DNA from 4 places in the Streptomyces sp. SudanB182_2057 genome. Region 2 is predicted to be linked to each of the others. Evidence: riboswitches for the same ligand, from Rfam matches in the RefSeq annotation. Region 2 holds a riboswitch; each other region holds the start of a gene.
The links. Region 2 has a riboswitch for cyclic di-AMP ahead of ACSURM_RS19665 (M23 family metallopeptidase). Riboswitches for the same ligand answer to the same signal wherever they lie in the genome.

Region 1 (7,528 bases), 2.1 Mb from region 2:
GGGCGGGCGTGGCCCAAGGGGCGGAGGGGTTCCGGACGGCGGTGGGGCCGCTCAGTAGGCCGGCATCGTGCGCGGGCCGAGGTCGTCGCGGGCGGGCGGGGGCGCGAGCCGTACCGTGGCGCCGAGGACGCTCACCCCGTGCGGGGCGACGACGACCGGCTCCAGGGTGACCGCGACCACCTCGGGGTGGTCGTCGACCAGCCGGGACACCCGCAGCAGCAGCTCCTCCAAGGCGGGGGTGTCCACGGGGGTGGAGCCGCGCCAGCCGAACAGCAGCGGCGCGGTGCGGATGGAGCGCACCAGCGAGGTCGCCTCCCGGTCCGTGACGGGGATCAGCCGGTGGGCCATGTCCCCGAGCAGCTGGGAGGCGGCGCCGGCCAGGCCGAAGGACAGCACGGCCCCGGCCGCCGGGTCGATCACCGCGCGGACGACGGTGTCCACGCCCCGGGGCGCCATCGCCTGCACCACCGGCCGCAGCTCCTCGGGCGGCCCGAACAGCTCGGTCAACTCGGCGTAGGCCCGCAGCAGTTGTTCCTCGTCCGCGAGGTCCAGCCGGACCCCGCCCAGGTCGGCGCGGTGCCTGAGGTGCGGGGCGGTGGCCTTGAGGGCCACCGGGTAGCCGAGCGCGCGGGCGGCGTCCACGGCGGCGTCCGGGCCGGGCGCGGGCAGGGCGCGGCGCACGGGTATGCCGTAGCGGCCGAGCAGCTCGCAGGTGTGCTCGGCGGAGATCGTGAGCCCTTCGCCGCGGGCGAGCAGCTCGCCGATCAGCCGGGCGGCCCCCTTCTCGTCGATGTCGTCGAACTCCGGGACCTTCCCGGGGTCGGCCGCCTCCCGCCGCCACCGCGCGTACCTCACGGCTTCGGCGAGCGCCCGCACCGCGCGTTCGGCGGCGGGGTAGGCGGGGATGAGACGGGTGCCGTCCTGGGGGGAGGCGGGGGATGCCTGGCCGGCCGGGGGTGCGGGGGGTACGAGTGGTGCGGGGGGTTCGGTGGCGGGAGCCGATGGCGCGGCCGACGGTCGTTCCGCTCGCGCGCCGGGCGTCCGGTCGGCGGCGCCCGGTGCCCCCGGTGCCGTGCTCGTCGCGGCCGACAGCGCCTGTGCCAGCCCGCCCAGCTCGACATGGACCACCAGCACCGGCTTGCCCGGCACCGCCGCCGCGGCCGACCGCAGTGCCTCCGCCAGTTCCGCGTCCCCCGGCGACCCTTCCCCGATCGCGGGGATCGCCGTGACGACGACGGCGTCGTTCGTGTCGTCGGCCAGCGCGTCGGCCAGCGCCCGGTGGAAGTCCTCCGCCGTCGCCTCGGTGGTCAGGTCCACCGGCCGGGCCGGCCGCAGCCCCTCCGCCACACACCGGTCGTACGTCAGCACGCCGAGCGACTCGGAGTTGCCGAGGATGGCCACGCGCGGTCCCGCGGGCAGCGGCTGCCGGGCGAGCAGCAGCCCCGCGTCGACCAGCTCGGTGATGGTGTCGACCCGGATCACCCCGGCCTGCCGCAGCAGCGCGGACACCGTCGCGTACGGCAGCCGGGTGGCGCGTACCGCGTGTCCCTGCGGGGCGGTGCCGGTGCCCTGCACGACGACCAGGGGCTTGGCCGCGGCCGTGCGCCGGGCGAGCCGGGTGAACTTGCGGGGGTTGCCGATGGACTCCAGGTACATGAGGACGACGTCGGTGTCCGGGTCGTCGTACCAGTACTGCAGGACGTCGTTGCCGGAGACGTCGGCGCGGTTGCCGGCGGACACGAACGTGGAGACGCCCGTGACGCCGGTCACCCCTCCCCCGCGCCGGTGCAGCCGGGACAGCAGGGCGATGCCGATGGCGCCGGACTGGGCGAAGAGCCCGATGCGGCCGGGGCGGGGCGGCTCGGGGGCGAGCGAGGCGTTCAGCCGGACGTCCTCGGCGGTGTTGATGATCCCGAAGGCGTTGGGGCCGATGAGGCGCATGCCGTGGGCGCGGGCGGCCCGGACGAGCGCGCGCTGCCGTTCGCGTCCCTCGGGCCCGCTCTCGGCGTACCCGGCGGACAGGACGACCAGCCCCTGGACGCCGTGTTCGCCGCACTCGGCGACCACGGCGGGCACGTGCTCGGCCGGTACCGCGACGACGGCGAGGTCCACGTGCCCGTCGATGTCGCGCACCGAGCGGTAGGCGGGCACCCCGTCGATCTCCTTGAGGTCCTCGGGGAATGCCTTGTTCACGGCGTGCAGCGGGCCCGCGTAGCCGGCCTCGCGGATGTTGCCGAGGATGCCGCGGCCCACCCCGCCGGGGGCGCGGCCGACGCCGACGACCGCGACGGAGCCGGGTGCGAGGAGCCGCCGTACCGAGCGGGCCTCGGCGCGCTGTTCCCGGGCGTGCTGCACGGCCATGGACCGGTCGGTGGGTTCGAGGTCCAGCTCCAGGCGTACGACGCCGTCCTCGAAGCTGCGCTTCTGGGTGTAGCCGGCGTCCGTGAACACCTTGATCATCTTGGTGTTGGCGGGGAGCACCTCGGCGGCGAAGCGGCGGATGCCCCGCTCGCGCGCGACGGCCGCGATGTGTTCCAGGAGGGCGGAGGCGACGCCGCGGCCGTGGTGGGCGTCCTGGACCAGGAAGGCGACCTCGGCCTCGTCGGCGGGCACGGAGGCGGGCAGGCCGTCGGCGCCGATGCGGTCGTAGCGTACGGTGGCGATGAACTCGCCGCCGATGGTGGCCGCGAGTCCCACCCGGTCCACGAAGTCGTGGTGCGTGAAGCGGTGGACGTCCTTGGCGGACAGGCGTGGGTACGGCGCGAAGAAGCGGTAGTACTTCGACTCGTCCGAGACCTGCTCGTAGAAACTGACCAGGCGGTCGGCGTCGTCGACGGTGATGGGCCTGACGCGCGCGGTGCCGCCGTCGCGCAGCACCACGTCCGCCTCCCAGTGGGCGGGGTACTGGTGCCGGTCCTGCCGGTCCGCCGAGGTGTGCATGGGCCCCAGCGTAAGGGTCGCGTACGACAACGGCGCGAGGCAGTCTATGGGGGCGACGCCGGACCGAGGCCGCGGTCCGGGGTCGCGCCGGGGCGGTCCTCGCCGGCCCGCTCCGGGCACGCTTCACGGTATGGGAAACTGGTCTAGACAACCCTGAGCACTGAAGGGCAGCAACACATGGCTGAGCGCCGCGTCAACGTCGGCTGGGCCGAGGGCCTCCACGCCCGCCCCGCTTCTCTCTTCGTCCGAGCCGCCACGGCCACAGGCGTCCCGGTGACGATCGCCAAGGCCGGGGGCAACCCCGTCAACGCGGCCTCGATGCTGGCCGTCCTGGGCCTGGGCGCCCAGGGTGGCGAGGAGATCGTCCTCGCCTCCGACGCCGAGGGCGCCGACGCCGCCCTGGACCGTCTGGCCAAGCTGGTCTCCGAGGGCCTGGAGGAACTGCCCGAGACCGTCTGAGCGGGACCGGGAAGCCGCGCCGTCCGTATCGGGCGGCGCGGCTTCCGCGTTTCCGCCGCCGGTTCCAGGGTCGCGCCGGTTCCGTCGGCGGATTTCTTCTCGGGTGTTCGCCCGGTCGCCCGGCACACGCGGGACATGAAATTGACGGAAGCGGAAAAGGGCAGCGGAAAACACCCGCCGCCGAATTACCCTTCTTTGTATACGGCGCCCGTGTTAATGCCGCGGACCCGACATGTTTACGGCATGTTGCGAAGTCCTCACACGCTCCGCGCCGGGAAGGCGCAGCCGGTGCGCGCCCGTCGCGCGTTCGGCGTGCAGTGCCGTCAGCGCCCGCGCGCGTTCGCCGTCCCCGCGCGCCACCGCGTCCACGATCGCGCCGTGCTCCGCCCAGGACTCCACCGGGCTCACCGGCGGCTCCACCGCGTACATCCAGGCGATCTTGTGCCGCAGCTGGGTCAGCATCGAGGTCAGCGAGGGGCTGCCGCAGGCCTGGGCAAGCGTCTCGTGGAACCAGCCGCCGAGCGCGCGCAGATCCTCGCTGTTGCCCTTCCTGGCCCGCTCCTGGCCCAGCCGGACCAGGCCGCGCAGCACCTTCAGATGGGCCTCCGTGCGCCGCTGGGCGGCCCGCGCGGCGCCCAGCGGCTCCAGCAGCGTCCGCATCTCCAGCACGTCGGCGGCCTCCCGCTCGGTCGGCTCGGCCACGCACGCGCCCGCGTGCCGGCGCGTCACCACGAAACCCTCGGCCTCCAGCGTGCGCAGCGCCTCGCGGACGGGGACGCGCGAGACGCCGTAGCGGCGGGCCAGGACTTCCTCGGTGAGCCGGCTGCCGCGCTCGTAGACACCCGCGACGATGTCGTCCCGGACAGCGGTGCACACCGAGTGCGCCGGAATACGCATGACCGACCTCCGCCTTAATCCCCGTGAAACGCCGACGATGGACGCGTATACCGTGACTCTATTCCAGCGGGCCGGAATTTCCGACGGGGGGCGGTAATCCATGGATATTTTTTGGACAACGAGTCCGGCGGACGGCGTGAAAAACGGCGAAAGCCCCGGCTCGGGTGAGCCGGGGCCGTCGGAAACGCGCGGGCGTCAGATCCGGACGCCGTGCCCGCGGAGGTAGGCGACGGGGTCGATGTCCGAGCCGTACTCGGGCGACGTGCGCGCCTCGAAGTGGAGGTGCGGGCCGGTGACGTTGCCCGTGGCGCCGGACAGGCCGATCTGCTGGCCCGGCTCGACCTGCTGGCCCACTGTGACGCCGATGGAGGACAGGTGCCCGTACTGCGTGTACATGCCGTCGGCCATCCGGATCACGACCTGGTTGCCGTAGGCGCCGCCCCAGCCGGTGGCGACGACCGTGCCGGCGCCCACCGCGTGCACCGTGGAGCCGCTGGCCGCGTGGAAGTCGATGCCGGTGTGCGAACCGGAGGACCACAGGGAGCTGGAGGCCTGGTAGGCCGTGGAGACGTAGGAGTGCGCGACGGGGGCGACGAAGGTGTTCAGCCGGCGGCGCTCGGCCTCGCGCGCGGCGCGGACCCGCTCCTCCTCGGCCCGCTCGGCGGCCGCCTTCGCCGCGGCCTCCTCGGCGGCCTTGCGGTCGGCGGCCTGCTGCTGGGCGGTGGCCTGCGCGTCGATCTGCGCGGCGACGTCCTCGGTGGCGGCGAGGACCGGCGTGAGGCCGGTCTGGTCCACGGGGTTGTCGGCGGCGAGCGCCGGGGAGGCGGCGAGGGTGCCGATGACACCGGTGGTGGTCAGGGCCGCGACGCCGGCCGCCTGAGCGGTGGTGCGCTTGACCCGGCCGGGCTTGCGGTGCTTCCCGGTGGCGCACATGAACGCCATGAAGTGGCTGGTCCTTTCCTTCCCTCTCGCCTACCGGGTTAGCTGACGGGTTCGGAGCAGGAAGGTCTCCTACGAGCCCCCTCGCGGGCGCCCGATTCACCCCAGGGACGGTGGGTCCCCGGCTCCCCTGGCTCGCGCCGTACGGGGACTCGGCGATGACTGTCCGGTGCCGCGGGTGCGGCGCACTGCCTGACGAACAGCCCGGACGACGCTACGGCGGCCCGCTTTCGATCCTCAAACGGATCCGGGGTTTTGTAGCGCATCCCACAGGTCAGACAGGCAACCTCCGCCCCAAAACGGGCATCTGAGGGCCCGAGTGGAACAGCGTGGGGCCCTGACGGCTCGTAAGCCGTCAGGGCCCCACGCGCGCGTGCGCCGGATGCGCCGGGCCGCTACTCGGCCGGCACCACGGTCACCTCACCGATGCCGAGCGCCTCGACCGGCGCCTTGATCTGGGAGGCGTCGCCGACGAGGACGGTCACCAGGCGGTCCACCGGGAAGGCGTTCACGACGGCCGCGGTGGCCTCCACGGTGCCCGTGGCGGCCAGCTGACGGTACAGCGTCGCCTGGAAGTCGTCGGGCAGGTGCTGCTCGACCTGGTCGGCCAGCGTGCTCGCGACGGCCGCCGCGGTCTCGTACTTCAGCGGCGCCACGCCGACGAGGTTCTGCACGCGACGTCCCGCTCGGCGTCGGTCAGGCCCTCCGCCGCGACGGTGCGCAGCACCTTCCACAGGTCGTCCAGCGCCGGGCCGGTGTTCGGCGTGTCCACGGAGCCGCTGATGGCGAGCATCGCCGCGCCCGTGCCGTCCGGCGCGGACCTGAGGACCTGCCCGAAGGAGCGCACGCCGTAGGTGTAGCCCTTCTCCTCGCGCAGGACGCGGTCCAGGCGGGAGGTGAGGGTGCCGCCGAGGCAGTAGGTGCCGAGCACCTGGGCGGGCCACACGCGGTCGTGCCGGTCGGGGCCGACCCGGCCGATGAGCAGCTGCGTCTGGACGGCGCCGGGCCGGTCCACGATCACCACGCGCCCGGTGTCGTCGGCCGTCACCGGCGGCACCGGCCGCGGCTCGCCGGGGGTGCCGGTCCAGGCGCCCAGGGTGTCGCCGAGCAGCGCGTCCAGGTCGGTGCCGGTCAGGTCGCCGACGACGACCAGGGTGGCCGTGGCGGGCCGCACATGGCGGTCGTAGAAGGCGCGTACGGCCGCCGCGTCGATCTTCTCGACGGTCTCCTCGGTGCCCTGGCGCGGCCGGGACATGCGCGAGGCCGCCGGGAACAGCTCCTTGGAGAGCTCCTTGGCGGCCCGGCGGGAGGGGTTGGCCAGCTCGTGCGGGATCTCGTCCAGGCGGTTGCGGACGAGGCGCTCGACCTCGCTCGGGGCGAAGGCGGGCGCGCGCAGCGCGTCGGCGAGCAGGCCGAGGCCCTTGGCCAGGCGGGAGACCGGGACCTCCAGGCTGAGCCGGACGCCGGGGTGGTCGGCGTGCGCGTCCAGGGTGGCGCCCGCGCGCTCCAGCTCGGCGGCGAACTCCTCGGCGGAGTGCTGGTCGGTGCCCTCGGAGAAGGCGCGCGCCATGATCGTGGCGACGCCGTCCAGGCCGGCCGGCTCGGCGTCCAGCGGCGCGTCCAGCAGCACCTCGACGGCGACGACCTGCTGGCCGGGGCGGTGGCAGCGCAGCACGGTCAGGCCGTTGCCGAGCGCGGTGCGCTCGGGGGCCGGGAACGCCCAGGGCTTGGCCTCGCCGGGCCGCGGCTGGGGGTGGAACTCCATGGTGGCGAGCTCGGTCACTTGGCCGTCTCCTCGTTCTCGGTCTCGTCGCGGCCCGCCTCTACGGTCGCTTCCTGCTCCGGGTCCTCCGGGACATCGGCGTCGGGGGCGGCCTCCGGGGACTTCGGTTCGTAGACCAGCACCGCGCGGTTGTCGGGCCGCAGACGCGCCTTGGCGACTTCCTGGACCTCCTCGGGGGTCACCTCGAGGACGCGATTCACGGCGGTCAGGGCGAGCTGCGGGTCGCCGAACAGGACGGCGTACCGGCACAGTTCGTCGGCGCGACCGGCGACCGTGCCGAGCCGGTCCAGCCACTCGCGCTCCAGCTGGGCCTGGGCGCGCTCCATCTCCTCGGGGGTGGGCCCCTCCTCCGCGAACCGGGCCAGCTCCTCGTCGATGGCGGTCTCGATGACCGGCACCTCGACGTCACCGGAGGTCTTCACGTCCAGCCAGCCCATGGAGGGCGCGCCGGCCAGGCGCAGCAGGCCGAAGCCGGCGGCGACGGCCGTGCGGTCGCGGCGCACCAGGCGG
Region 2 (7,528 bases):
GCAGCTCCGGCTGGTCTTCGCCGAACTGCACGCCGTGACCGTGCGCGACTCGGTCAGCCTGCACGGTCCCTGGTCCGGGCTCGGCGAGGACGGCGTCCCGCGCGACGCCGAGGTGTGCGCGGGCGCCGCCAAGGGCATGCTGGGCCAGCTCGCCTGGTGGGGCCGGGCGTTGCGCGCCGCGCGCGCCGAGCACCCCTACGCGGCCTGAGGGGCGGCGGAGATGCGTACCGTGCGCCCCGCGAAGTCCGGTCCGGCCCGCGCCGAGGCGCCCGCCGCGCCGGCCACCGCCCTCTACCGCGTCGTCATCGTCGTGGTCCTCGGCACCGTCATGTCCGTGCTCGACATGACGATCGTCAACGTGGCGCTGCGCCGCCTCTCGGAGTCCTTCGGGGCCCCGCTGGAAACCATCCAGTGGACCGCGACCGCGTACACGCTCGCGCTCGCCGCCGTCATCCCGGTCGCCGCCTGGGCGATGGCCCGGATCGGGGCCAAGCGGACCTACGTGCTCGCGCTCGGCCTGTTCACGCTGGGCTCGCTGCTCGCCGCCTGCGCCTGGGACGCGCCCAGCCTGATCGCGTTCCGCGCGGTGCAGGGGCTGGGCGGCGGACTGCTCCAGCCGGTCGGCATGGCGATGGGCATGCGGGTCGCCGACCGGGCCCGGCTCGGCCGCGCGATGGCCTGGCTGGGACTGCCGATCCTGGTCGGCCCGGTCGCCGGCCCGGTGCTCGGCGGATGGCTGGTCGACGCCGCCTCCTGGCACTGGATCTTCCTGATCAACCTGCCCGTCGGCGCCCTGGCCCTGTTCCTCGCGGCCCGCCTGCTGCCGACGGACGCTCCGCGTGCTCCCGGCCCCGACCGGCCCCGGCTGGACCTGCCCGGACTGCTGATGCTCTCCCCCGGACTGGCCCTGCTCCTGTACGGCCTCTCGCACGGCGGCGAGCGCGGGGACTTCACGGCCCCCGGCGCGCTGGTGCCGACGCTCGCCGGAGCGGTGCTCGCCACGGCCTTCGTGCGCCGGGCGCTCACCGTCCGCGCGCCGCTGCTGGACCTGCGGCTGCTGCGGGACCGTACCTTCGCCGCCGGCGTCGCCACGCTCGCCCCGTTCACCTGCGGCTACTTCGGCTCGATGCTGCTCGGCCCGCTGTACTGGCAGCAGGAGCGGGGCCTGAGCGCCACGGCGGCCGGGCTGCTCGGCGCGCCGGTCGGGCTCGTGGTCGGTACGACGATGCAGATCGCGGCGCGGCGGGTCGACCGGGTCGCCCCACGCCCGCTGATCGCGGCGGGGAGCGCGGTGGGCGCCCTCGGCATGGCCCTGCTGGCCTGGCAGACCGGGACGCCCGGGGTCGCGTCGTGGCGGATCGTCGTCGCGGGCATGGTGATGGGCGTGGGCGCCGGGATGACGCTGATGCCGGCGATGACCACCGCGAGCCGTGATCTGCCCGCGGACCGCCTGGCCGGGGCGAGCACCGCGCTGAGCATCAACGCCCAACTGGCCGCGTCGGTCGGTACGGCCCTGCTGTCCGTGCTGCTCGGGGCGGCCGGCCCGGACGCGGCCGGCTTCCGGCTCGCCTACGCCGTGGCGGCGGCACTGCTCGTCCTCGCGATACCGGCCGCGCTCCGCCTCCCCGGCGGACGGCCGGGCCGAGCCCGACCGCCGGTCAGCCCGCCGTCAGCTCCGTGAGTTCGGCCAGCGGCAGGGTGTGCCGGGTCTGGAGGGCCTTGGCGCGCAGGTAGTGGATGTTGTGGGCGGTGGTGAAGACGCCGGTGGGCACGCGGTCCCGGACGGTGATGCCCAGCGCCCGCAACTGGTCCGCCTTGTCGGGGTTGTTGGACAGCAGATCCAGTTCCGTGACGCCGAGAGCGGCGAGCATCTGGGCGGCGGCCGTGTAGTCGCGGGCGTCCTCCGGCAGGCCGAGGGCGGCGTTCGCCGCGTAGGTGTCGAGCCCCTCGTCCTGGAGGGCGTACGCGTCGAGCTTGTTGTAGAGACCGATGCCCCGGCCCTCCTGACGGAGGTACAGCAGGATCCCGCCGCGGTCGGCGATGCGCTCGACCGCCTCGCGCAGCTGCGGTCCGCAGTCGCAGCGGGCCGAGCCGAAGACGTCCCCGGTCAGGCACTCGGAGTGCAGCCGCACCAGCGGGACGGGGCCCGGGTCGCCCAGGACGGCGGCGAGGTGCTCCCGGCCGTCGGCGAGGCCGTGGAAGGTGACGAGTTCCGCGTCGGCGCCGTAGCCGTCGGCGAACCGCAGCGGTACCCGGACGCGGGCGCGCGGGGTGGCGGTGGGGATGTCGGGCATGCGGATCCCTCCGGAGCATGTGCTTCAGATTTGAAGCAGTGGTACGCGGGGACCCTACCGTATGCTTAAAAGTTGAAGCAATCGACCCGAGGCCAGGAGCAGGCCAGGAGCAGGCCAGGAGCGGGCCAGGAGCGGGCCAGGAGCAGAGCAGAAGCGGGTCAGGAGCAGGACGAACGGCGCCGCCAGGGGACGTCACCCGCGCCCGCCCCGGCCCCCTCGCCCTGCAACCCGCGCACGATCCCCGTGCAGATCTCCTCCAGCTGCCCCACCTGCTCCTCGGTGAGCCGGTCGAACAGCAGCGAGCGGACCGTCTCGACGTGACCGGGCGCCGTACGCTCCAGAACGGCCGTCCCCTCGTCCGTCAGCACCGCGAGCGAGGCCCGCTTGTCGTCGGCGCAGTTCTCCCGGCGCACCAGGCCGTCCCGCTCCAGCCGGTTCACCACGTACGTCAGCCGGCTGCGGGTGATCTTCAGTGCCTCGGCGAGGTCGGTCATGCGCAGCCGCCGGCCGGGGGCGTCGGAGAGGCCGGCCAGCACCGAGTAGAACAGGTGCGGCATGCCGCCCGCCTGCTGGAGCTGCCGGTCGACCGCGTCCTCCAGGAGGCGGGCGGCGGCGATGTAGGCGCGCCAGGCGCGCTGCTCCTCGGGCGTGAGCCAGCGGGTCGTCATGCCGCCAGTGTAGGTTTGTTTAAAACTTGAACCAAGCCGCCCGCGGCCCAGCCCGGTCCGTCCGCCCCACAGGAAAGAGCGCCGATGCCCCTGCCGTACGTGCTGCTGTCCGCCGCCGTCTCCCTCGACGGCTACCTGGACGACACCGGCCCCGAGCGGCTCCTGCTGTCCGGCCCGGCCGACTTCGACCGGGTCGACGGGGTACGGGCCTCGGCCGACGCGCTCCTGGTCGGCGCCGGCACGATCCGCGCCGACAACCCCCGCCTGCTGGTCAACTCGGCCGAGCGGCGCGCGGCCCGGCGCGCGGCGGGCCGCCCGGAGTACCCGCTGAAGGTCACCGTCACCGGCTCCGGCGACCTCGACCCGGCGGCGCGCTTCTGGCACACCGGCGGCGACAAGCTCGTCTACACCACCGACCAGGGCGCCGTACGGGCCACGCGCCTCCTCGGGGACACCGCCGATGTCGTCCCGCTCGGCCCCGTCGTGGACTGGCGGGCGCTGCTGGAGCACCTGCACGACGTGCGCGGTGTGCGGCGGCTGATGGCCGAGGGCGGCGGCACGGTCCACACCCAGCTGCTCCGGCAGGGTCTGGCCGACGAACTCCAGCTGGTCCTCGCCCCGCTGTTCGTCGGCGATCCGGCGGCCCCGCGGCTGTTCGGTCCGGGCCCCTACCAGGGCGGACGCCTGCGCCTGCTGGAGACCCGACGGATCGAGGACGTCGTCCTCATGCGGTACGCGCCCACGGCTCCCGGCTCCGGTGCGGACGCCGTCGCCGCCGACCGCCACTGGCTGCGCACCGCCTGCGAACTGGCGGCCCTGTGCCCGCCCTCCCGGACGGCGTTCAGCGTGGGCGCGGTCGTGGTCGCCGCCGACGGCACGGAACTGGCCCGGGGCCACTCGCGGGAGGGCGGCGACCCGGTGGTGCACGCGGAGGAGGCGGCGCTGGCGAAGACCGACCCGGCCGACCCGCGGCTGTCCGGCGCCACGGTCTACTCCAGCCTGGAGCCGTGTGCCCGCCGTGCGTCCCGGCCGGCGCCCTGCGCCGAGCTGATCCTGCGGGCCGGGGTGCGCCGGGTGGTCACCGCCTGGCGGGAGCCGGACACGTTCGTCGAGGCGGCCGACGGGACGGGCGTGCTGAGGGCGGCGGGGGCGCGGGTCGTCGTACTGCCGGAGCTGGAGGAGCTGGCGAAGGCGCCGAACGCCCATCTGCCGGGCTGAGCACCGCCCTGGGTGCGGATACACCCAGGGCCCGGAATCCTTGGGATTCCGGGCCCTGGGCCTTCAGTAGCGGGGACAGGATTTGAACCTGCGACCTCTGGGTTATGAGCCCAGCGAGCTACCGAGCTGCTCCACCCCGCGTCGTTGTGACTCCAGTGTACGCCATGTGCGGGATGCTTCGCACATCGGTTTCCGTGGGCCCCTCGGCGGGCCTCTCCGGGGGGCTCTCCGAGGGGCCCACCGGAGAGGCTCACCAGAGGGGTCACGCAAGGTGACCGGGTGAGCGCGCACGCATAACAACTGAGACACCATCAAAATCGCGAGTGACTGCTGACCGCGTCTGAGTGCCGGTCAAATTGCCCGATCTGACGGGATAGTTGCTGATAACTCCACCGGTGAAAACGTTAATGATCAAGGGGACCGGCTTGGAAAGTGACTGTCAGGTCTATTAACGTTCGATAACGCAGCGCGGTCGTCCCAGCCGTCACAAGAGGCGGCTCCGTGCGCACGCGCCGAATCCCGCGAGGGAACCGGGGAACCACCACCTTGGGGTGAATCACGCGGATACCGCCGTGCACTCACGCGAGTCCACGACCGGTATACGCGCGTAGGAGACCTTCCTGCTCCGAACCCGTCAGCTAACCCGGTAGGCGGAGGAAGGAAAGGAGTACGCCCGCGTGGCGTCCAACCGGCCTGGCCCCGAAGCCCCGTCCATACCGGCACAGCGCGAGTCCGAACCCGAGACCTTCGGCTACGGCGCCTACCGCGCCGACGAGGGCCCGTGGGAGGAGTGGAACCCCACCGAGGAATCCGTCGCCCCGGTCCGCGGCCGGCACCGGGTCGCCAAGCAGCGCGGCGGCTTCGCGCGCAGCTCCACCGTCCTCGGCGTCGGCGTCATGGCCGCGGTCGGCGCGGGCGGCATGGCCAGCGCCAACACCGGCAAGCCGCCGGTCTCCATCTCCATGCCGGACCTGCCCTCGGTCGGCTCCCTCTTCCAGGACGGCTCCGGCGACGACCGGCCCGCCGAGGCGGCCGCCACCACCGCGCTCGCCACCGTCGCCGTGGCCTCCGACGCGGGCCAGGACAGCGCCGACGCGGGCGAGGTGCTGCGCAACCGGATCATGGCGCAGGCCGAGCAGCAGCAGGGCCAGGCCGACAGCAGGGCCGCCGCGGCCGCGCTCGCCGCCGCCGAGAAGCAGACCGCCGAGGCCGCCGCCCAGGCCGAGCAGGAGGCCGCCGCCAAGGCCGCCGCCGCCAAGGAGAAGGCGGAGGCCGAGGCCGAGAAGGCCGCGGCCGAGGCGAAGCGGGCGGCCGAGGAGAAGCGGCTGGCCGAGCTCGCCAAGCAGTACGCGCTGCCCACCTCCTCGTACACGATCACCTCGACGTTCGGGCAGGCCGGCTCGATGTGGTCCTCCGGCCACCACACCGGTCTGGACTTCGCCGCCCCCACCGGCACCCTGATCAAGGCCGTGCACAGCGGCACGATCACCGAGGCGGGCTGGGCCGGCGCCTACGGCTACCGCACCATCCTGACCCTGGACGACGGCACCGAGCTGTGGTTCTGCCACCAGTCCTCGATCAACGTCACGGCCGGCCAGAAGGTCTCCACCGGCGAGGTCATCGGCCGCGTCGGCGCCACCGGCAACGTGACCGGCCCGCACCTGCACCTGGAGATCCACCCCGGCGGCGCGCCCACCGGCATCGACCCGATGGCGTGGCTGCGCGACAAGGGCCTCACCCCCTGACGGTCCCTTTCCGGAAGCCCGGAGACGAACCCTTCCCCGGAGACCGGGAAAATCGGCGCCGGCGGCGGGATGCGATCGGCCCCCGCCGGCGTTGACATGGCGTATGACGTCACTTCGTAAACTCGGCTCCTCCGACCTCGAGGTCTTCCCGCTCTCCCTGGGCGGCAACGTGTTCGGCTGGACGGCCGACGAGCAGACCTCCTTCGCCGTCCTCGACGCCTACGCCGCGGCGGGCGGCAACTTCATCGACACCGCGGACGTGTACTCGGCCTGGGTCGAGGGCAACAAGGGCGGCGAGTCCGAGACCGTCCTCGGCGCCTGGCTCAAGGCCCGCGGCAACCGCTCGGACGTGGTCATCGCGACGAAGGTCAGCCAGCACCCCGAGTTCCAGGGCCTGTCCGCCGCGAACATCAAGGCCGCCGCCGACGCCTCGCTGCGCCGCCTGGGCACCGACTACATCGACCTCTACTACACCCACTTCGACCAGCCCGAGGTGCCGGTCGAGGAGATCATCGGCGCGCTGGACGAACTGGTGAAGGCCGGCAAGGTCCGGCACATCGCCGCCTCCAACATCGCCGCCGAGCGCCTGCGCGCGTCCCTGGAGTTCTCCGACCGCGAGGGCCTGGCCCGCTACGTCGCCGTCCAGCCGCACTACAACCTGGTCTCCCGCGACACCTACGAGGGCCCGCTCCAGGAACTCGTGGCCGCCGAGGGCCTGGCCGCCGTCCCGTACTTCGCGCTCGCCTCGGGCTTCCTGACCGGCAAGTACCGGCCCGGCGCGACGGTGGACAGCGCCCGCGCCGACCGGGTGCAGGAGTACGTGGCCTCCGAGCGCGGCCGGAAGGTGCTGGCCGCCCTGGACGAGGTCGCCGCCGCCCACGAGGCCCCGGTCGCCACGGTCGCCCTGGCCTGGCTGGCCGCCCAGCCGACGGTCACCGCCCCGATCGCCTCCGCCCGCACGCCCGAGCAGCTTCCGGCGCTGCTCGGCGTGGCGGCGCTGAAGCTGACGGACGCGGAGGTCGCGAAGCTGACGGAGGCCTCGGCCTAGAAGGACGGCCGTACGGCACCCGGCGGTCAGGTCCGGTACGGGTTGTAGGGGGAGTACGTCACCGCCGGGTATCCGTACGCCGCCGCCGGCCGGTACACCGGGGCCGGGGCGGCGGCCCGGCTCGCGTACTCCAGCGCCGGCCGGGCCACGTGCCGGCGCTGCCACAGCTCCGTCAGCAGCTCCCGTTCCCGTGCGGTGAAGTCCGCCCCGGCCTTGCCCGCGCGCCCGCGCCGGCGCAGGAAGGCGAGCGAGGTGGCGTACCCCCCGTAGCGGGCCACCTCCCGGGCGGCCGGGCGGCCGTGGTGGTGCCGGGCGTAGTCCCGGGCCATCCGGCGCGCCCGCATCGACCCGAGCGCGAACGGCTCGCCCGGCCCCAGCCACCCGGCCAGCACGTACGCCGGAAGTTCCGCCCGCACGGCGCGCAGCTCCCGCTGCCGGGTCCAGACCGCGAGCCAGGTCACCAGCCCGAACACGGGCACCATGAAGCCGCCGTAGACGGCGAAGAACCCGTACTGCCCGAAGGTGGCCGAGCCGTTCCAGAAGGCGTGCATGCCC
Region 3 (7,528 bases), 470 kb from region 2:
GACGACAACCTGCGCCTGCAACTGGAGGCGCAGAAGCTCGCCACCGAGCTGGGCACCGACACCAGCCAGCCCGCGTTCTGGAAGGCCCTGTCCAAGGCGTCCACGGAGCTCCACGTGGACCTCAACCCGCGCTACGGCTCCTGGGACGTGCAGAAGAGCAGCCGGGTGGACGCCAAGACACCATGGGTACGGGAGGCCACGGCGGTCGCGGGCGGACAGCCGGTGACGATGTAGACGGCGAGCGGACGGGGCCGGACGGGGAACAGGGCTGGGCGGCGGCCCGGCGCGGATCCTGAACCGAAACGGAACCGAAAACGGAACCGGAAACGGAGCTTCCGGTCGTACGGTCACACGAGTGCCTGGGTCCTGTGGATAACTCGATCCGCCCCTTCGCGTCGTGGGTTACGTTCGGACCGTGAACGAATCCAGCGCCGAAGCCCGCCCCGAACCCAGCCCCGCCCCCGGCCGTGTCGTCCTGCTGACCACCAGCCACCGCGTCGCCCCCGGCCTGCTGTCCTGGCCCGCCTGGCAGGCCCTGCGCACCGCCGACACCGTGCTGTGCGCGGACGGCGCGCACCCGCAGCTGCCGTATCTGCGCGAGGCCGGGATAGCGGTCACGCAGGCGTCCCCCACCGCAGGGGAACTGGTCGACGCCTGTGCCGGCGGGCGGACGGTGGTGGTCGTGGCGACCGGCGAGGGGGAACCGGCGCTCACCGACGGCCTCGCCCGGCTGGCCGGCTCCGGCCGGGTCGCCATGCCGGAGCTGGAGCTGCTCCCCGCCTCCTACGACCTGCCCGGCGCCCGCCTGCTGGACCTGGTGCAGGTCATGGACCGCATCCGCGCCGAGTGCCCCTGGTCCTCCCGGCAGACCCACGAGGGCCTGGCCAAGTACGGCATCGAGGAGGCGTACGAACTGGTCGAGGCGATCGAGGCCGGCGACCGCGAGGAGCTGCGCGAGGAACTGGGCGATGTCCTCCTCCAGGTCGTCTTCCACTCCCGGATAGCCGAGGAGGACCCGGACGCGCCGTTCTCCGTGGACGACGTGGCCGGCGGCATCGTCGCCAAGCTGATCCACCGCCACCCGCACGTCTTCGGCGACGAGCGGGCGGAGACCCCGGAGGACGTCAAGGAGCACTGGCTGCGCACCAAGGCCGAGGAGAAGCGGCGCACCTCGATAACCGAGGGCGTCCCGCTCGGCCAGCCCGGCCTGGCCCTGGCCGCCAAGCTCGCGTCCCGTGTCCGCACGGCGGGCCTGGAGGTGCCCCTGCCCCGCGGCGAGGGCATCGGGTACGAGCTGCTGGCGCTGGCCGTCGCCGCCGAGGCGGACGGCGTCGACCCGGAGGCGGCGCTGCGGGCGGCGGCCCGGGTGTACCGGGACGCGATCAAGGACAGCGAGGCGGCGCGCGCGGCGGGCGACGAAAAGGAGGACGAGGCGTAGCCGGTCCGCCCTCCGGCACCCGGGTCTCCCACCTGGCACCGCCCGGCCACCGGCCTGGCCCGCCGCCGAACGGGGCCGCTGCCCGGGTCACCGGCCTGGGCCGTTGCCCCGCCGCCCGGCCGCTGGACTGGGCCGCCGCCCCGCCGCCCCGCCGCCCGGCCACCGGACTGCCCCGCTGTCCGGCTACCCGGTCGTCGGCCTGGCCCGCTGTCCGGCCGCCCGGCCGCCGAACTGGGCCGCCGCCCCGCCCCCGGACTGGGCCCTCGCCCCGCCGCCCGAAGGCGCCCGGCGAGGCACCCGCCCCGCCGGATACCGTCGAAGAGTGACCGACCAGCACCACCCCGCCCAGCCGGCCCCCGCCCACGAGGCGGCCTCTGCCGACGAGCCGGCCCCCGCCCACCAGCAGGCGCCCGCCCAGCCGGCCCCCGCCCTCTTCACGTGGGAGTTCGCCGCCGACCCCTACCCCGCCTACGCCTGGCTGCGCGAGCACGCCCCCGTGCATCGGACGCGGCTGCCGAGCGGGGTCGAGGCATGGCTGGTCACCCGGTACGCCGATGCCCGGCAGGCCCTGGCCGACCAGCGGCTGAGCAAGAACCCGGCCCACCACGACGAGCCCGCGCACGCCAAGGGCAAGACCGGCATCCCCGGCGAGCGCAAGGCCGAGCTGATGACGCACCTGCTGAACATCGACCCGCCGGACCACACCCGGCTGCGCAGGCTGGTCAGCAAGGCGTTCACCCCGCGCCGGGTCGCCGAGTTCGCCCCCCGGGTGCAGGAGCTGACCGACCAGCTCATCGACCGGTTCGCGAAGACCGGCTCCGCCGACCTCATCCACGAGTTCGCCTTCCCGCTGCCCATCTACGCCATCTGCGACCTGCTCGGCGTCCCGCGCGAGGACCAGGACGACTTCCGGGACTGGGCGGGCATGATGATCCGGCACGGGGGAGGACCGAGGGGAGGGGTCGCGCGGTCCGTGAAGAAGATGCGCGGCTATCTCGCCGAGCTGATCCACAAGAAGCGCGAGGCGCTGTCCGCCACGCCCGCGCCCGGCGAGGACCTGATCTCCGGCCTGATCCGCGCCTCCGACCACGGCGAGCACCTCACCGAGAACGAGGCCGCCGCGATGGCCTTCATCCTGCTGTTCGCCGGCTTCGAGACGACCGTCAACCTCATCGGCAACGGCACCTACGCCCTGCTCACCCACCCCGGCCAGCGCACCCGGTTCCAGGACTCCCTGACCCGCGGCGAACGGGACCTGCTGGAGACGGGCGTCGAGGAACTCCTGCGCTACGACGGTCCGGTGGAGCTGGCCACCTGGCGGTTCGCCACCGAGCCGCTGACCATCGGCGGGCAGGACATAGCGCCGGGCGACCCGGTGCTCGTCGTCCTCGCCGCCGCCGACCGGGACCCGGAGCGGTTCGCCGACCCGGACGTGCTGGACCTCGGCCGCCGCGACAACCAGCACCTCGGGTACGGCCACGGCATCCACTACTGCCTGGGCGCCCCGCTCGCCCGGCTGGAGGGCCAGACCGCGCTGGCCACCCTGTTCACCCGCCTGCCCGACCTGCGGCTCGCCGCCGATCCGGCCGACCTGCGCTGGCGCGGCGGGCTCATCATGCGGGGCCTGCGCACGCTGCCGGTGGAGTTCACACCGCCCGCCTGAACACAGTCCCTCCAGACAAAGGTGACACTTTCTCAACTCTGTGATCTTCACGTGATCTGTGCGGCATGAACTTGTGACAAGTGATCGTCTGCCGATACGTTCACCCATCAGCGCGGCGAGCGGCTCCAACCGCCGCGCCGGTCCTGCTGTCGCTCGAAAGGCTTCTGCATGCTCTCCGGGAACGGTCGACACCGTCGCCCCCGCCAGGCTCCGGCCCTCCTCGTCGCGGCCGGAGTGACCGGCTCCGCCATCGCCATCCCGCTCCTCGGCGCGGCGAGCGCCAACGCGGCCGACGGCACCACGTGGGACAAGGTGGCCGAGTGCGAGAGCGGCGGCTCCTGGAGCGCGGACAACGGGACCGGGTACTACGGCGGCCTGCAGATCTCGCAGGACGACTGGGACAAGTACGGCGGCGGCCGGTACGCGGCCAGCCCCGACCAGGCCAGCCGCCAGCAGCAGATCGCCGTCGCCGAGAAGATCCTGGCTGACCGGGGCACCGCCCCCTGGGCCACCTGCGCCCTGCTCTCCGGCCTGACGCGGAACTCGGGGTCCATGGACGTCGACACGGGCGTCGGCGACTCCGGCGGCACCGGCGGTTCGACGGACGCGTCCGGATCGGCCGGCGACTCCGGTACGTCCAAGGCTCCCGGAACCTCCGACCCGTCCGACCGGCCGGACGCGTCGCCTACCACGGGCTCTACGGGTTCCACGGACTCCACCGGCTCCACCGCCGACCCGGGGTCCGGCCACTCCTCCGACCCGACCGGCACGCCGCCCACCAAGCAGGACAAGGGCGACAAGGCCGACAAGGGTGACAAGGGCGCGGGCAAGGCCACTGGTGAAGATGCGGGCAAGGCGGCGGGCGAGGGCGCGGGCGAGACCCCCGGGTCCGCCGGGACCGGCACCACCGGGCCGGACACGTCCCCCACGCCCGGCACCGGCCACCCCCAGTACCCCGGCGGCTCCCCGACGGCCACCCCGGACGCCGGGACCGTGGACAACCCGCAGCAGGCGGCCGGGTCTTGGAGCCTGGTCGACACCGGCGCCGTCGGCACCGGCGGACGCCACCGGGGCCCGAGCGCGGACGAAACCCTGACAAACGGTCAGAACGACACCTCCTCCGGCCGTCACGCCTCCCGCGAACCGGACACCTACACAGTCCGCCAGGGCGACTCGCTGTCCTCCATCGCCGACTCCCTTGACGTCGACGGCGGGTGGCACGCGCTGTACGCCGGCAACAAGAAGGCCATCGGTGCCGACCCGAACCACATCACCGCCGGTCAGACCCTGAATGTTCAGGGCGAAACGGACGCGGAGTAGCGGGACTTGGCGCCCCGCTTACCGCCTGAATGTCCGGTTTGGCGAAAGTGTGGGATGAGTCTCAGAAGCCCTGATCGTCTTTGAAATTCCGGCGATCACCTGCCTACGGTCGAGGCCGCTCGTCACCGCGAGCCCCGGCTTCCGCCACGCCGAATCCTGCCGGCGGTCGCCCGGGAACAGTCGTCGCGTCAAGCGCCGTAGGCAGGAGCGGGGGACCCAAGGTAAGTGCCGGGCCCAGCAGTTGAGGCTGGGACCGGCTGGGGGTGAAGCCGCGTCACGCGAAAGCGTCGTACGCGGCCGGGCAACTCAACCGGCCCGAACCCGACAGCTCACCTCGCAGGCGTCGGTGAGGGGAATCGATCCATGCTGTTTTCCGGCAAGGGCAAGCACCGTCGTCCGTCCAAGGCCGTTCGCGCCGTCACGCTCGCCGGTGTCACCGGCGCCGCCGTCGCCGCCCCGCTGATGGCGGCCGGCAACGCCTCCGCCGCCACCGCCTCCCAGTGGGACGCGGTCGCCCAGTGCGAGTCCGGCGGCAACTGGTCCATCAACACCGGCAACGGCTACTACGGCGGTCTGCAGTTCTCCGCCTCCACCTGGGCCGCGTACGGCGGCACGCAGTACGCCGCCACCGCCGACCAGGCCGGCAAGGCGCAGCAGATCGCCGTCGCCGAGAAGGTCCTCGCCTCCCAGGGCAAGGGCGCCTGGCCGGTCTGCGGCACGGGTCTGTCGAGTACCCCGTACAACGGCTCCGCCCCGGCGCCGTCCGCCCCGTCCACCCAGGACTCGGGCACCTCCACCCGCTCCGCCGACCAGCAGGCCGCCTCCCGCTCCGCGGAGCGCCTGGCCGCCTCCACGAGCAAGAGCACGAGCACGAGCGCGGGCAAGAGCACCGGCGGCGCGAGCAAGACCGTCACCACCCCGACCGGCAAGAAGGTCAAGAAGGGTGACGGCGAGTACAAGGTCGTCGAGGGCGACACGCTCAGCACCATCGCCGCGGAGCACAAGGTCGCGGGCGGCTGGCAGAAGCTGTTCGAGCTGAACAAGGACATCGTCCAGGACGCCGACCTCATCTACCCGGGCCAGCAGCTCCACCTGAAGTAAGCCCCCCCCCGGGGGGACCCCACGGCCCGCACATCCCGGCGGGCCCCGGGTTCCCTCCCGGGCCCCGTACGACCCCAAGGCCCCCGGGCCCCGTACGACCAAGCCCCCGGGCCTCGTACGCAAGGCCCCCGGGCCTCGTACATCCACGGCCCCCAAGGCCCGTACACCCCCCGGGCCCCCAGCCCGCACAACCAGGCGGCCCCCCAAGGCCCGTGCGGGTCACCCCCGTCCCCCAAGGGCTCCCCGCCCCGGCGCGTGTTCCCCCGTACGCGCCGGGGCGGGGTTTTCCGTGTCCGGCCCGGCGCCTCCGGTCCGGAATTGACCCGACCCCTTTGTTTCGCGCAGAAACAAAAGGTACCGTCGCCCTGTCCACGGGGCGGTCGGTCGACAGCCGAGCGGCCCGGGACGGTTAGGCTCTAGTCGCAAGGCACACCAGCCCCGCACTTCCAGCGTCACATCCAAGAAGGAGATGCTCGTGCCGTCCATCGACGTCGTCGTAGCCCGGGAAATCCTGGACTCCCGAGGCAACCCCACGGTCGAGGTCGAGGTCGGCCTCGACGACGGCAGCACGGGTCGTGCCGCCGTGCCGTCCGGCGCCTCGACCGGCGCCTTCGAGGCCATCGAGCTGCGCGACGGTGACCCGAACCGCTACCAGGGCAAGGGCGTCGAGAAGGCCGTCCTCGCCGTCATCGAGCAGATCGGCCCCGAGCTGGTCGGCTACGACGCCACCGAGCAGCGGCTGATCGACCAGGCCATGTTCGACCTGGACGCCACCGACAACAAGGGCTCCCTCGGCGCCAACGCCATCCTCGGCGTCTCGCTCGCCGTCGCCCACGCCGCCTCCGAGGCCAGCGACCTGCCGCTCTTCCGCTACCTGGGCGGCCCGAACGCGCACCTGCTGCCGGTGCCGATGATGAACATCCTGAACGGCGGCTCGCACGCCGACTCCAACGTGGACATCCAGGAGTTCATGATCGCCCCGATCGGCGCGGAGTCCTTCTCCGAGGCCCTGCGCTGGGGCACCGAGGTCTACCACACCCTGAAGAAGGTCCTGAAGAACAAGGGCCTGTCCACCGGCCTCGGCGACGAGGGCGGCTTCGCCCCGAACCTCGGCTCCAACCGTGAGGCCCTCGACCTCATCCTGGAGGCGATCAAGGAGGCCGGCTACACCCCCGGCGAGCAGATCGCCCTGGCGCTCGACGTCGCCGCGTCCGAGTTCTACAAGGACGGTTCGTACCTCTTCGAGGGCAAGAACCGCACCGCCGCCGAGATGACCGAGTACTACGCCGAGCTGGTCGCGGCGTACCCGCTGGTCTCCATCGAGGACCCGCTCTTCGAGGACGACTGGGAGGGCTGGAAGACCATCACCGCCAAGCTCGGCGACAAGGTGCAGCTGGTCGGCGACGACCTGTTCGTCACCAACCCGGAGCGCCTGGCCAAGGGCATCGAGGAGGGCGCCGCCAACGCCCTGCTGGTCAAGGTCAACCAGATCGGCTCGCTCACCGAGACCCTGGACGCCGTCGAGCTGGCCCAGCGCAACGGCTTCAAGTGCATGATGTCCCACCGCTCCGGCGAGACCGAGGACGTCACCATCGCCGACCTGGCCGTCGCCACCAACTGCGGCCAGATCAAGACCGGCGCCCCGGCCCGCTCCGAGCGCGTCGCCAAGTACAACCAGCTGCTGCGCATCGAGGAGATCCTCGACGACGCCGCGGTGTACGCCGGCCGCAGCGCCTTCCCGCGCTTCAAGGGCTGAGCCCGACCCAACCTGGGCTAAGTCCTAGCCAGTCGTACGTACGTCCCCGTACCCGGTCCCGTACCGTGTCCGGGGACGTACGCGCGTGTGACGGGAGGCGGGGAAGATGGGCGTGAAGGACCGTGACCGGTTCTCCACCGCGACCAGGATCAGGCTGCTCGGCGAGCAGACCGCGGCCCGCGTCTACCGTTCGCAGACCAAACGGCAGGCCCGCCGCTCCCGGCTCACCGGGCGGGCGGCGCTGCTCGCG
Region 4 (7,528 bases), 860 kb from region 2:
CATGTGTGCCTTACCTCCGTCGTCGGCGGCGGCTGTTCTCACGCTGGTCAACCCTGAGCCGCCATTCTCACCCGAATCGATGAGTTGTGGTGATGCGTGCGGTTTCCATATGACCAAATTCGCCGTGAGGAAGCGTCAGCCCTCGGAGGCAACTGCGCCTACGCCTGCGGTATGACACCCGACGCCCCTGTCCCCCCGCGACCCGTAGGGGTCGTGAGGAAGGCCGCCCCCATGCGAGGGACGCGGGATCCGGCCACGGGAGGCACACCGGCACCAGGCTCCGGCGGGACCGTGCGGGAATCCGTCAGGGGTCGTACGGTCGTACGTCGGTTCCGTACGACCGTCCAGTCGTACGCCGGCCGGGGCGGTGGGGCGGTCGTCCCAGGTGGGGCGGTCGGCCGGGCGGGCCGGGCCGGGTCAGCCGGCGCGGTGGACCACCGCGTCGCACAGTTCCACCAGCGCGGCCTTGGCGTCGCACTCCGGCAGCGGGGCCAGCGCGGCCCGCGCCTCCTCCGCGTACCGGACCGTGTCCCGGCGGGCCTGCTCCAGCGCGGGGTGGGCGCGCAGCGCGGCCAGCGCGCGGGCGTGCCGGGTGTCGTCGCTGAGGTCGGAGTCCAGCAGTTCGCACAGGGCGATGTCCTCGGCCAGCCCGAGCCGGGCGGCCCGCTCGCGCAGCCGGAGCACCGGCAGTGTCGGGATGCCCTCGCGCAGGTCGGTGCCCGGGGTCTTGCCGGACTCGTGGGAGTCGGAGGCGATGTCCAGGACGTCGTCCGCCAGCTGGAAGGCGACGCCGAGCCGTTCGCCGTACTGGGTGAGCACGTCCACGACCCGCTCGCCGGCGCCGGACATCATCGCGCCGAACCGGCAGGACACCGCCACCAGGGAGCCGGTCTTGCCGGCCAGCACGTCCAGGTAGTGCTCGACCGGGTCGCGGCCGTCCGACGGGCCCGCGGTCTCCAGGATCTGCCCGGTGACCAGCCGTTCGAACGCCAGGGCCTGCACCCGGACCGCCTCCGGACCGAGGTCGGCGAGGATCTGGGAGGCGCGGGCGAAGAGGAAGTCGCCGGTGAGGACCGCGACGGAGTTGCCCCAGCGGGTGTTGGCGCTGTCCACCCCGCGCCGTACGGCCGCCTCGTCCATGACGTCGTCGTGGTACAGCGTGGCCAGGTGGGTGAGCTCCACGACCACGGCCGACGGCACGACGCCCGGCGCGTACGGGTCGCCGAACTGGGCGGCGAGCATCACGAGCAGTGGCCGGAATCGTTTGCCGCCGGCCCGCACGAGGTGCTGCGCGGCCTCGGTGATGAACGGGACCTCGCTCTTGGTGGCATCGAGCAAGCCTTCCTCGACAGCCGCCAATCCGGCCTGGACATCGGCTTCGAGAGCCTGGTCCCGCACGCTCAGCCCGAACGGCCCGACGACGGTCACGAGGGGTCTCCTGTCTGCTGGTGTCTGCTGGCGATTACACGGTTTGTCGATAGGTCGCTGCCATCACTCAAGTCAGCGTATCCGGTCCTGTTTCGATCACCGATAGCGCCCACCGGTCCAGCCTGGGTGGTATCGGATCATGACCGGCATGGTTTTGCTCACACGGTAATAAAGGGACATATATCGACTTAACGGTAATCCGGATACCGTGTCGCAACCTCTCCACACCTTCCTCACCTCACTTCTCCCCGGCCGGCCCCTGTGGCAACGAAGCGCGCCACACACCGGGTTCCACCACGACTCGGACTTCAGGCCCGAATCCCCCTAATCCCTCATGTCCGATTTGAATTCTTTTGCTATTTCGTGAATTGGGTCACTCGGCCGACTCGTCCGCGCCACCCGGCACTCCGCCCGCCACCCTTGCCCCGACCGCGAGTTGAGGATGTGCGACCGCAAAGGATCAGGCACCCCATACGATGTCGATCAAGGTCAAATCGCACGTTGTATGAATCCGGTACTTGTTCCCGACATGTGCTCTCGCATACGTTCCGGGCCGTCGGGCGGACGCCGAATCCTGCCGCCGCCCGCGTAACCCATTCACGAACTCATTCGTACGGCAGGAGCGGGGGACCCAGGTAAGTCGCCGCGCCGGACGGCATCCGCCGCACCGGAACGGCTCGGGGTGAAGCCGTGCCTCCTTCCGGGCACGGCCGGGCACCTCCCCGCCCGAACCCGACAGCTCACCTCGCAGGCGCCGGAGAGGAACATTCGATGCCTGCTGCCGCTCGGCTCCGCCGTACCCGGACCACCCGCCACGCCCGCTCCCTCGCCGCCGCCTGCGCCGCCGCCCTCGCCCTGCCGCTCATCGGCGCGACCGGCGCGTCCGCCGCCACCGCCGCGGCCCCGACGGTGGGCACCACCCCCGCCGGATACCCGGACAACCTCGACGGCTGGATCCGCGAATCGCTCGCGATCATGGCCGAGAAGAAGATCCCGGGCACCTACAACGGCATCCACCGCAACATCATCCGCGAGTCCTCCGGCAACCCGGCGGCCATCAACCTCTGGGACTCCAACGCGGCCAAGGGCATCCCGTCCAAGGGCCTGCTCCAGGTCATCGACCCCACCTTCAACGCGTACCACGTCGACGGGACGTCCTTCGACATCTACGACCCGGTCGCGAACATCACCGCCGCCTGCAACTACGCGGCGGACCGGTACGGGTCGATCGACAACGTCTTCGGCGCCTACTGACCGGCCCGGCCGCCCAGCTCTTCCCCCGGTCAGGCGGCCGGGAACAGTCTTTCGAGGACGACGGCCACGCCGTCGTCCTCGTTCGACACCGTGACCTCGTCGGCCACCGCCTTCAGCTCGGGGTGCGCGCCGGCCATGGCGACACCGCGCGCCGCCCAGCGGAACATGGGGATGTCGTTGGGCATGTCGCCGAAGGCCAGAGCCCGTTCGGGACCGACCCCCAGCCGCTCGGCGGCCAGCGCCAGACCGGTCGCCTTCGTCACCCCGCTCGGCTGGAGCTCCACGGTGCCCGGCCCCGACATCGTGACGGTCGCCAGCGAGCCCACCGCCGAGCGCGCCACCGCCGCCAACTCGTCGTCGGACAGCTCGGCGTGCCGCAGCAGCACCTTGCTGATGGGCTCGGCCCACAGCTCGGCGCGCCGGCCGACCCGCACCGCGGGCAGCGTCGGGTGCGGCATCCGGTAGCCGGGCTCGATGAGCGTGCGCCCGTCCTCGCCGTCCTGGTCGACCGCCGCGTACACCTGCCCCACCTCCGCCTCGACCTTGCCGAGCGCGGTCTCCGCCAGCTCCCGGTCCAGCCGGACCGACCACAGCAGCCGGCCGGCCCGGGCGTCGTAGACCTGCGCTCCCTGCCCGCACACCGCCAGCCCGGTGCAGCCGAGGCGCGCGAGCAGGGACCGTACCCGCGGCGCCGGGCGGCCGGTGACCACCAGGTGCCGGGCCCCGGCCCGCGCCACCCGCGCGAGCGCGGCGAGCGACCGGTCGGAGACGGTGTCGTCGCCGCGCAGCAGTGTTCCGTCCAGGTCAGTGGCGATGAGGGCATATGCCGGGGTGGATGCCATGCCCAGAGAATACGGACCCCGGGCCCCGCCGACTCCTCCTCTGTTCCCCCCTGTCGCCGTACCGCCCGCCCCCAACTGCCGTCCGCGGACGGCTCGGTGACGAAAACCCGCCGCACTGTCGTGGGCCCGTGCGAGCACTCTTTCGAGCAAGCCCCGGGACACGAAGACCACTGCCCATGACACGCGTGTCGGCCGTAACGTGTGGCCCGACCACATGGAACGCTTCGCCATGCATGGCACGGATGAGAGTGAGGCAGCACCCATGCCCCCCTTCGACGTCCCCGAGGGCGACCCCTTCGGCCCGCACAACCTCCCCTATGGCGTGTTCTCGCCCACCGGCAGCACGGAGCGGAGGATCGGCGTCCGGCTCGGGAACCACGTCCTCGACGCGGGCGCCACGGCGGCGGCGGTCGGCTCGCCCCACCAGGCGCTGCTCGCCGCCCCCACCCTCAACCCGCTGCTGGCCGCCGGCCGCGCCACCTGGTCGGAGATACGGCGCGCCGTCACCTCCTGGGTCACCGACCCGGCGCACCGCCCGACCGTCGAGCCGCTGTTCCACCCCCTGGACGAGGTGACCCTGCACCTGCCCTTCGACGTGGCGGACTACGTCGACTTCTACGCCTCGGAACACCACGCCCGCAACGTCGGCCGTATCTTCCGCCCGGACGCCGAGGACAGCCTCACCCCCAACTGGAAGCACCTCCCGATCGGTTACCACGGCCGCGCCGGCACGGTCGTCGTCTCCGGCACGGACGTCGTACGGCCCGCCGGGCAGCGCAAGGGCCCCACCGGCCCGGCACCCGTCTTCGGCCCGTCGATCCGGCTGGACATCGAGGCCGAGGTCGGCTTCGTGGTGGGCGTGCCGTCGCGGCAGGGCCGCCCGGTGGCGCTCGGCGACTTCCGCGAGCACGTCTTCGGGCTGTGCCTGCTCAACGACTGGTCCGCGCGGGACGTCCAGGCTTGGGAGTACGTCCCGCTCGGCCCGTTCCTCGGCAAGTCCTTCGCGACCTCGGTCTCGGCGTGGATCACCCCGCTGGAGGCGCTGGAGCACGCACGCGTGGCGCCGCCCGAGCGCACCCACCCGCTGCTGCCCTACCTGGACGACACGGCCCCCGGCGTGGAACCCGGCGGCTACGACCTCCGCATCTCCGTCGCGGTCAACGGTCATGTGGTCTCCGAACCGCCGTTCTCCACCATGTACTGGACCGCCGCCCAGCAGCTCGCCCACATGACGGTGAACGGCGCCTCGCTGCGCACCGGCGACCTGTACGGCTCGGGCACGGTGAGCGGCCCGGCCGAGGACCAGCGCGGCTCGCTGCTGGAGCTGACCTGGAACGGCCGCGACCCCCTGGAACTCCCCGACGGCAAGCGGACGTTCCTGATGGACGGGGACGTGGTGACCCTGTCCGCCTGGGCTCCCGGCCCGGACGGCCACCGGATCGGGCTGGGCGAGGTCACGGGCCGCGTCGTGGCGGACTAAGCCACGGTGGGGCGGCCGACGGGCCGGGACCCTGTTCCGGCCCCGCCGAACTCGCCTTCTCCACCTGGGGTTTCGCCGTCTTCCCCGGCCGGATCGCCGTCGGCACCTGACTCACACCGCCCTTCTTCGCCATACTGACAGGGACACGCGTCCGCACTCCGCGCGGCCGTGCGACGCGTGCCCCCGCACCACCCAGTACCCGCACACCTTTCCGACCAGGAACCGGAGCCCCGGCATGACCGTCTGCCTGCTCCTGCTGAGCGCCGTCGCCCTGACGGCCGCCGTGCCGGCGCCGCGCGCGCTGATCCGGGCGGCCTGGCCCGAACGGGAACCCGTGGTCGCGCTGTGGGTGTGGCAGTGTCTGGTCGCCACCGTCCTGCTGTGCTGCCTGACCGCGCTGGTCCTGGGCGCGGCGGCCGTCTTCCACACCGTCCGCGACCATGTGTTCGCCCCCGCGCCGCCCGCCGTCACCGCCGCCTACGACCTGTCCGCCACCCCGGTGTGGACCACCGCCCTCACCCTGCTGCTGGCCTGCGGGGCCGCCTGGACGACGGCGATGCTGGCCCGGGAGCTGTTCGAGGCCCGCCGCAGCCGGGGCCAGGCCCGGGCGCAGCTGCGCGAACGCGCCCCCGAACTGCCGCCGGGACTGCGGGCGCCGCGCGGGCCGATGCTGGTGCTGGAGGACGAGTACCCGGACGCCTGGTGGATGCCGGGGCATCCGCCGCAGCTGGTCGTCACCACGGGGGCGCTGCACCGCCTCACCGATCTCCAGCTGGACGCCGTCCTCACCCACGAGCGCGGACACGCCCGCGCCCACCACGACTGGCTGCTGCACCTGTCCGCCGCGCTCGCCACGGGTTTCCCGCGCGTGCCGCTCTTCGCCCACTTCTGCGACCAGACGCACCGCCTGGTCGAGCTGGCCGCCGACGACGCGGCCTCCCGGCGCTGCGGGCACCTCACCACGGCGCTCGCCCTGATCGAGCTGAACCAGCACCGGGGCGTGCTCTCCTGCGCCTCCAGCCGCCGGCTGCTGGGCGAGCGCGTGGACCGGCTGCTGGAGCCGCCGCCGCGGCTGCTGCGCCGGCACCGGGCGCTGACCACGACGGTGGCCGCGCTGGTGCCGCTGCTGCCGCTGCTGATCACCTTCGCTCCCGGGCTGACGGCACTGTCCTGACGACGCTGTACCGGGCACCCCGGGGGCCGGGGCGGGCTATGCCCAGTCGGGCTCCGGCTCCGGCTCGGGCTCGTCGGCCGGCTCGGGCCAGTCCGCGTCGTCCGGTGCGGCGGCGGGGGCGGGCGGTGCGGCGCCGTCCAGGGAGGCCAGCACCCGGAGCACGCCTTCGCCGTACGTGGCCAGCTTCTTCTCGCCGACGCCGTTCACCGTGCCCAGCTCCCGCACCGAGCCGGGCCACCGGGACACGATCTCCCGGAGGGTGGCGTCGTGGAAGATGACGTACGCCGGGACGCCCTGTTCCCGGGCCTGCTCGGCGCGCCAGGCCCGCAGGGCCTCGAAGGCGGGGAGCAGCGCCTCGGGCAGCTCGGCCGCGGCGGCCTTGGCCTTGCCGGCACCGGAGGCACCGGAGCCGGCGGCGGACCGGGACCGGGAGGCGGCCGGCTTCTTCGGCTCCTTGCGCAGCGGCACCTCGCGCTCGCTGCGCAGCACCGCGCCGCTCGCCTCGGTGAGCACCAGCGTGCCGTACTCGCCCTCGACCGCGAGGAGCCCCTGGGCCAGCAGCTGCCGGATGACGCCCCGCCACTCGCCCTCGGTGAGGTCCTGGCCGATACCGAAGACGGACAGCTGGTCGTGGTCGAACTGGATCACCTTGCCGGTGCGCTTGCCGAGCAGGATGTCCACGATCTGCACCGCGCCGAACTTCTGCCCGCGCTCTCGCTGCAACCGCACCACCGTGGACAGCGCCTTCTGCGCGGCGACCGTGCCGTCCCAGGTCTCCGGCGGGGTGAGGCAGGTGTCGCAGTTGCCGCAGGCTTCCGCGTCGGCGTCCTGGCCGAAGTAGGCGAGCAGCTGGCCGCGGCGGCACCGGGCGGTCTCGCACAGCGCGAGCATGGCGTCGAGGTGGGCGGCGGCCCGGCGGCGGAACGCCTCGTCGCCCTCGCCGGACTGGATCAGCTTGCGCTGCTGTATGACGTCGTTCAGGCCGTACGCCATCCAGGCCGTGGACGGCAGTCCGTCGCGGCCCGCGCGGCCGGTCTCCTGGTAGTAGCCCTCGATCGACTTGGGCAGGTCCAGGTGGGCGACGAAGCGCACGTCCGGCTTGTCGATGCCCATGCCGAAGGCGATGGTCGCGACCACGACCAGGCCGTCCTCGCGCAGGAACCGGGACTGGTGCGCCGCGCGGACGGAGGCGTCCAGGCCCGCGTGGTACGGCACCGCCTGGATGCCGTTCGCGGTCAGGAACTCGGCCGTGCGCTCGACCGAGTTCCGCGACAGGCAGTAGACGATGCCGGCGTCGCCCGGGTGCTCCTCCCGAAGGAAGGCGAGGAGCTGCTTCTTGGGGTCGGCCTT

Region 1: it holds a riboswitch for cyclic di-AMP, as region 2 does, so the genes downstream of both, ACSURM_RS10015 (M23 family metallopeptidase) here and ACSURM_RS19665 (M23 family metallopeptidase) in region 2, are expected to answer to the same signal.
Region 3: it holds a riboswitch for cyclic di-AMP, as region 2 does, so the genes downstream of both, ACSURM_RS21855 (transglycosylase family protein) here and ACSURM_RS19665 (M23 family metallopeptidase) in region 2, are expected to answer to the same signal.
Region 4: it holds a riboswitch for cyclic di-AMP, as region 2 does, so the genes downstream of both, ACSURM_RS15645 (transglycosylase SLT domain-containing protein) here and ACSURM_RS19665 (M23 family metallopeptidase) in region 2, are expected to answer to the same signal.

Annotation. Positions count from the first base shown of each region.
Region 1 is NZ_OZ186798.1:2,361,238-2,368,765, forward strand. It holds gene ACSURM_RS10000 (bifunctional acetate--CoA ligase family protein/GNAT family N-acetyltransferase) at 52-2,940, opposite strand; gene ACSURM_RS10005 (HPr family phosphocarrier protein) at 3,118-3,399, shown strand; gene ACSURM_RS10010 (GntR family transcriptional regulator) at 3,613-4,296, opposite strand; gene ACSURM_RS10015 (M23 family metallopeptidase) at 4,492-5,238, opposite strand; cyclic di-AMP (ydaO/yuaA leader) riboswitch at 5,251-5,403, opposite strand; partial or broken gene ACSURM_RS10020 (M16 family metallopeptidase) at 5,631-7,018, opposite strand; gene ACSURM_RS10025 (M16 family metallopeptidase) at 7,015-7,528, opposite strand, start outside.
Region 2 is NZ_OZ186798.1:4,488,262-4,495,789, forward strand. It holds gene ACSURM_RS19635 (NADPH-dependent FMN reductase) at 1-208, shown strand, start outside; gene ACSURM_RS19640 (DHA2 family efflux MFS transporter permease subunit) at 221-1,681, shown strand; gene ACSURM_RS19645 (GTP cyclohydrolase II) at 1,659-2,294, opposite strand; gene ACSURM_RS19650 (MarR family winged helix-turn-helix transcriptional regulator) at 2,453-2,962, opposite strand; gene ACSURM_RS19655 (dihydrofolate reductase family protein) at 3,047-4,180, shown strand; tRNA gene ACSURM_RS19660 (tRNA-Met) at 4,248-4,321, opposite strand; cyclic di-AMP (ydaO/yuaA leader) riboswitch at 4,681-4,848, shown strand; gene ACSURM_RS19665 (M23 family metallopeptidase) at 4,858-5,925, shown strand; gene ACSURM_RS19670 (aldo/keto reductase) at 6,029-6,973, shown strand; gene ACSURM_RS19675 (PrsW family intramembrane metalloprotease) at 7,000-7,528, opposite strand, start outside.
Region 3 is NZ_OZ186798.1:4,955,871-4,963,398, forward strand. It holds gene ACSURM_RS21835 (SurA N-terminal domain-containing protein) at 1-234, shown strand, start outside; gene ACSURM_RS21840 (nucleoside triphosphate pyrophosphohydrolase) at 416-1,438, shown strand; gene ACSURM_RS21845 (cytochrome P450 family protein) at 1,761-3,101, shown strand; gene ACSURM_RS21850 (transglycosylase family protein) at 3,270-4,421, shown strand; cyclic di-AMP (ydaO/yuaA leader) riboswitch at 4,605-4,779, shown strand; gene ACSURM_RS21855 (transglycosylase family protein) at 4,785-5,522, shown strand; gene eno (phosphopyruvate hydratase) at 5,998-7,278, shown strand; gene ACSURM_RS21865 (FtsB family cell division protein) at 7,385-7,528, shown strand, end outside.
Region 4 is NZ_OZ186798.1:3,632,962-3,640,489, forward strand. It holds gene ACSURM_RS15635 (LolA family protein) at 1-3, opposite strand, end outside; gene ACSURM_RS15640 (polyprenyl synthetase family protein) at 418-1,428, opposite strand; cyclic di-AMP (ydaO/yuaA leader) riboswitch at 2,017-2,197, shown strand; gene ACSURM_RS15645 (transglycosylase SLT domain-containing protein) at 2,200-2,682, shown strand; gene ACSURM_RS15650 (HAD family hydrolase) at 2,712-3,524, opposite strand; gene fahA (fumarylacetoacetase) at 3,787-5,004, shown strand; gene ACSURM_RS15660 (M56 family metallopeptidase) at 5,240-6,178, shown strand; gene recQ (DNA helicase RecQ) at 6,215-7,528, opposite strand, start outside.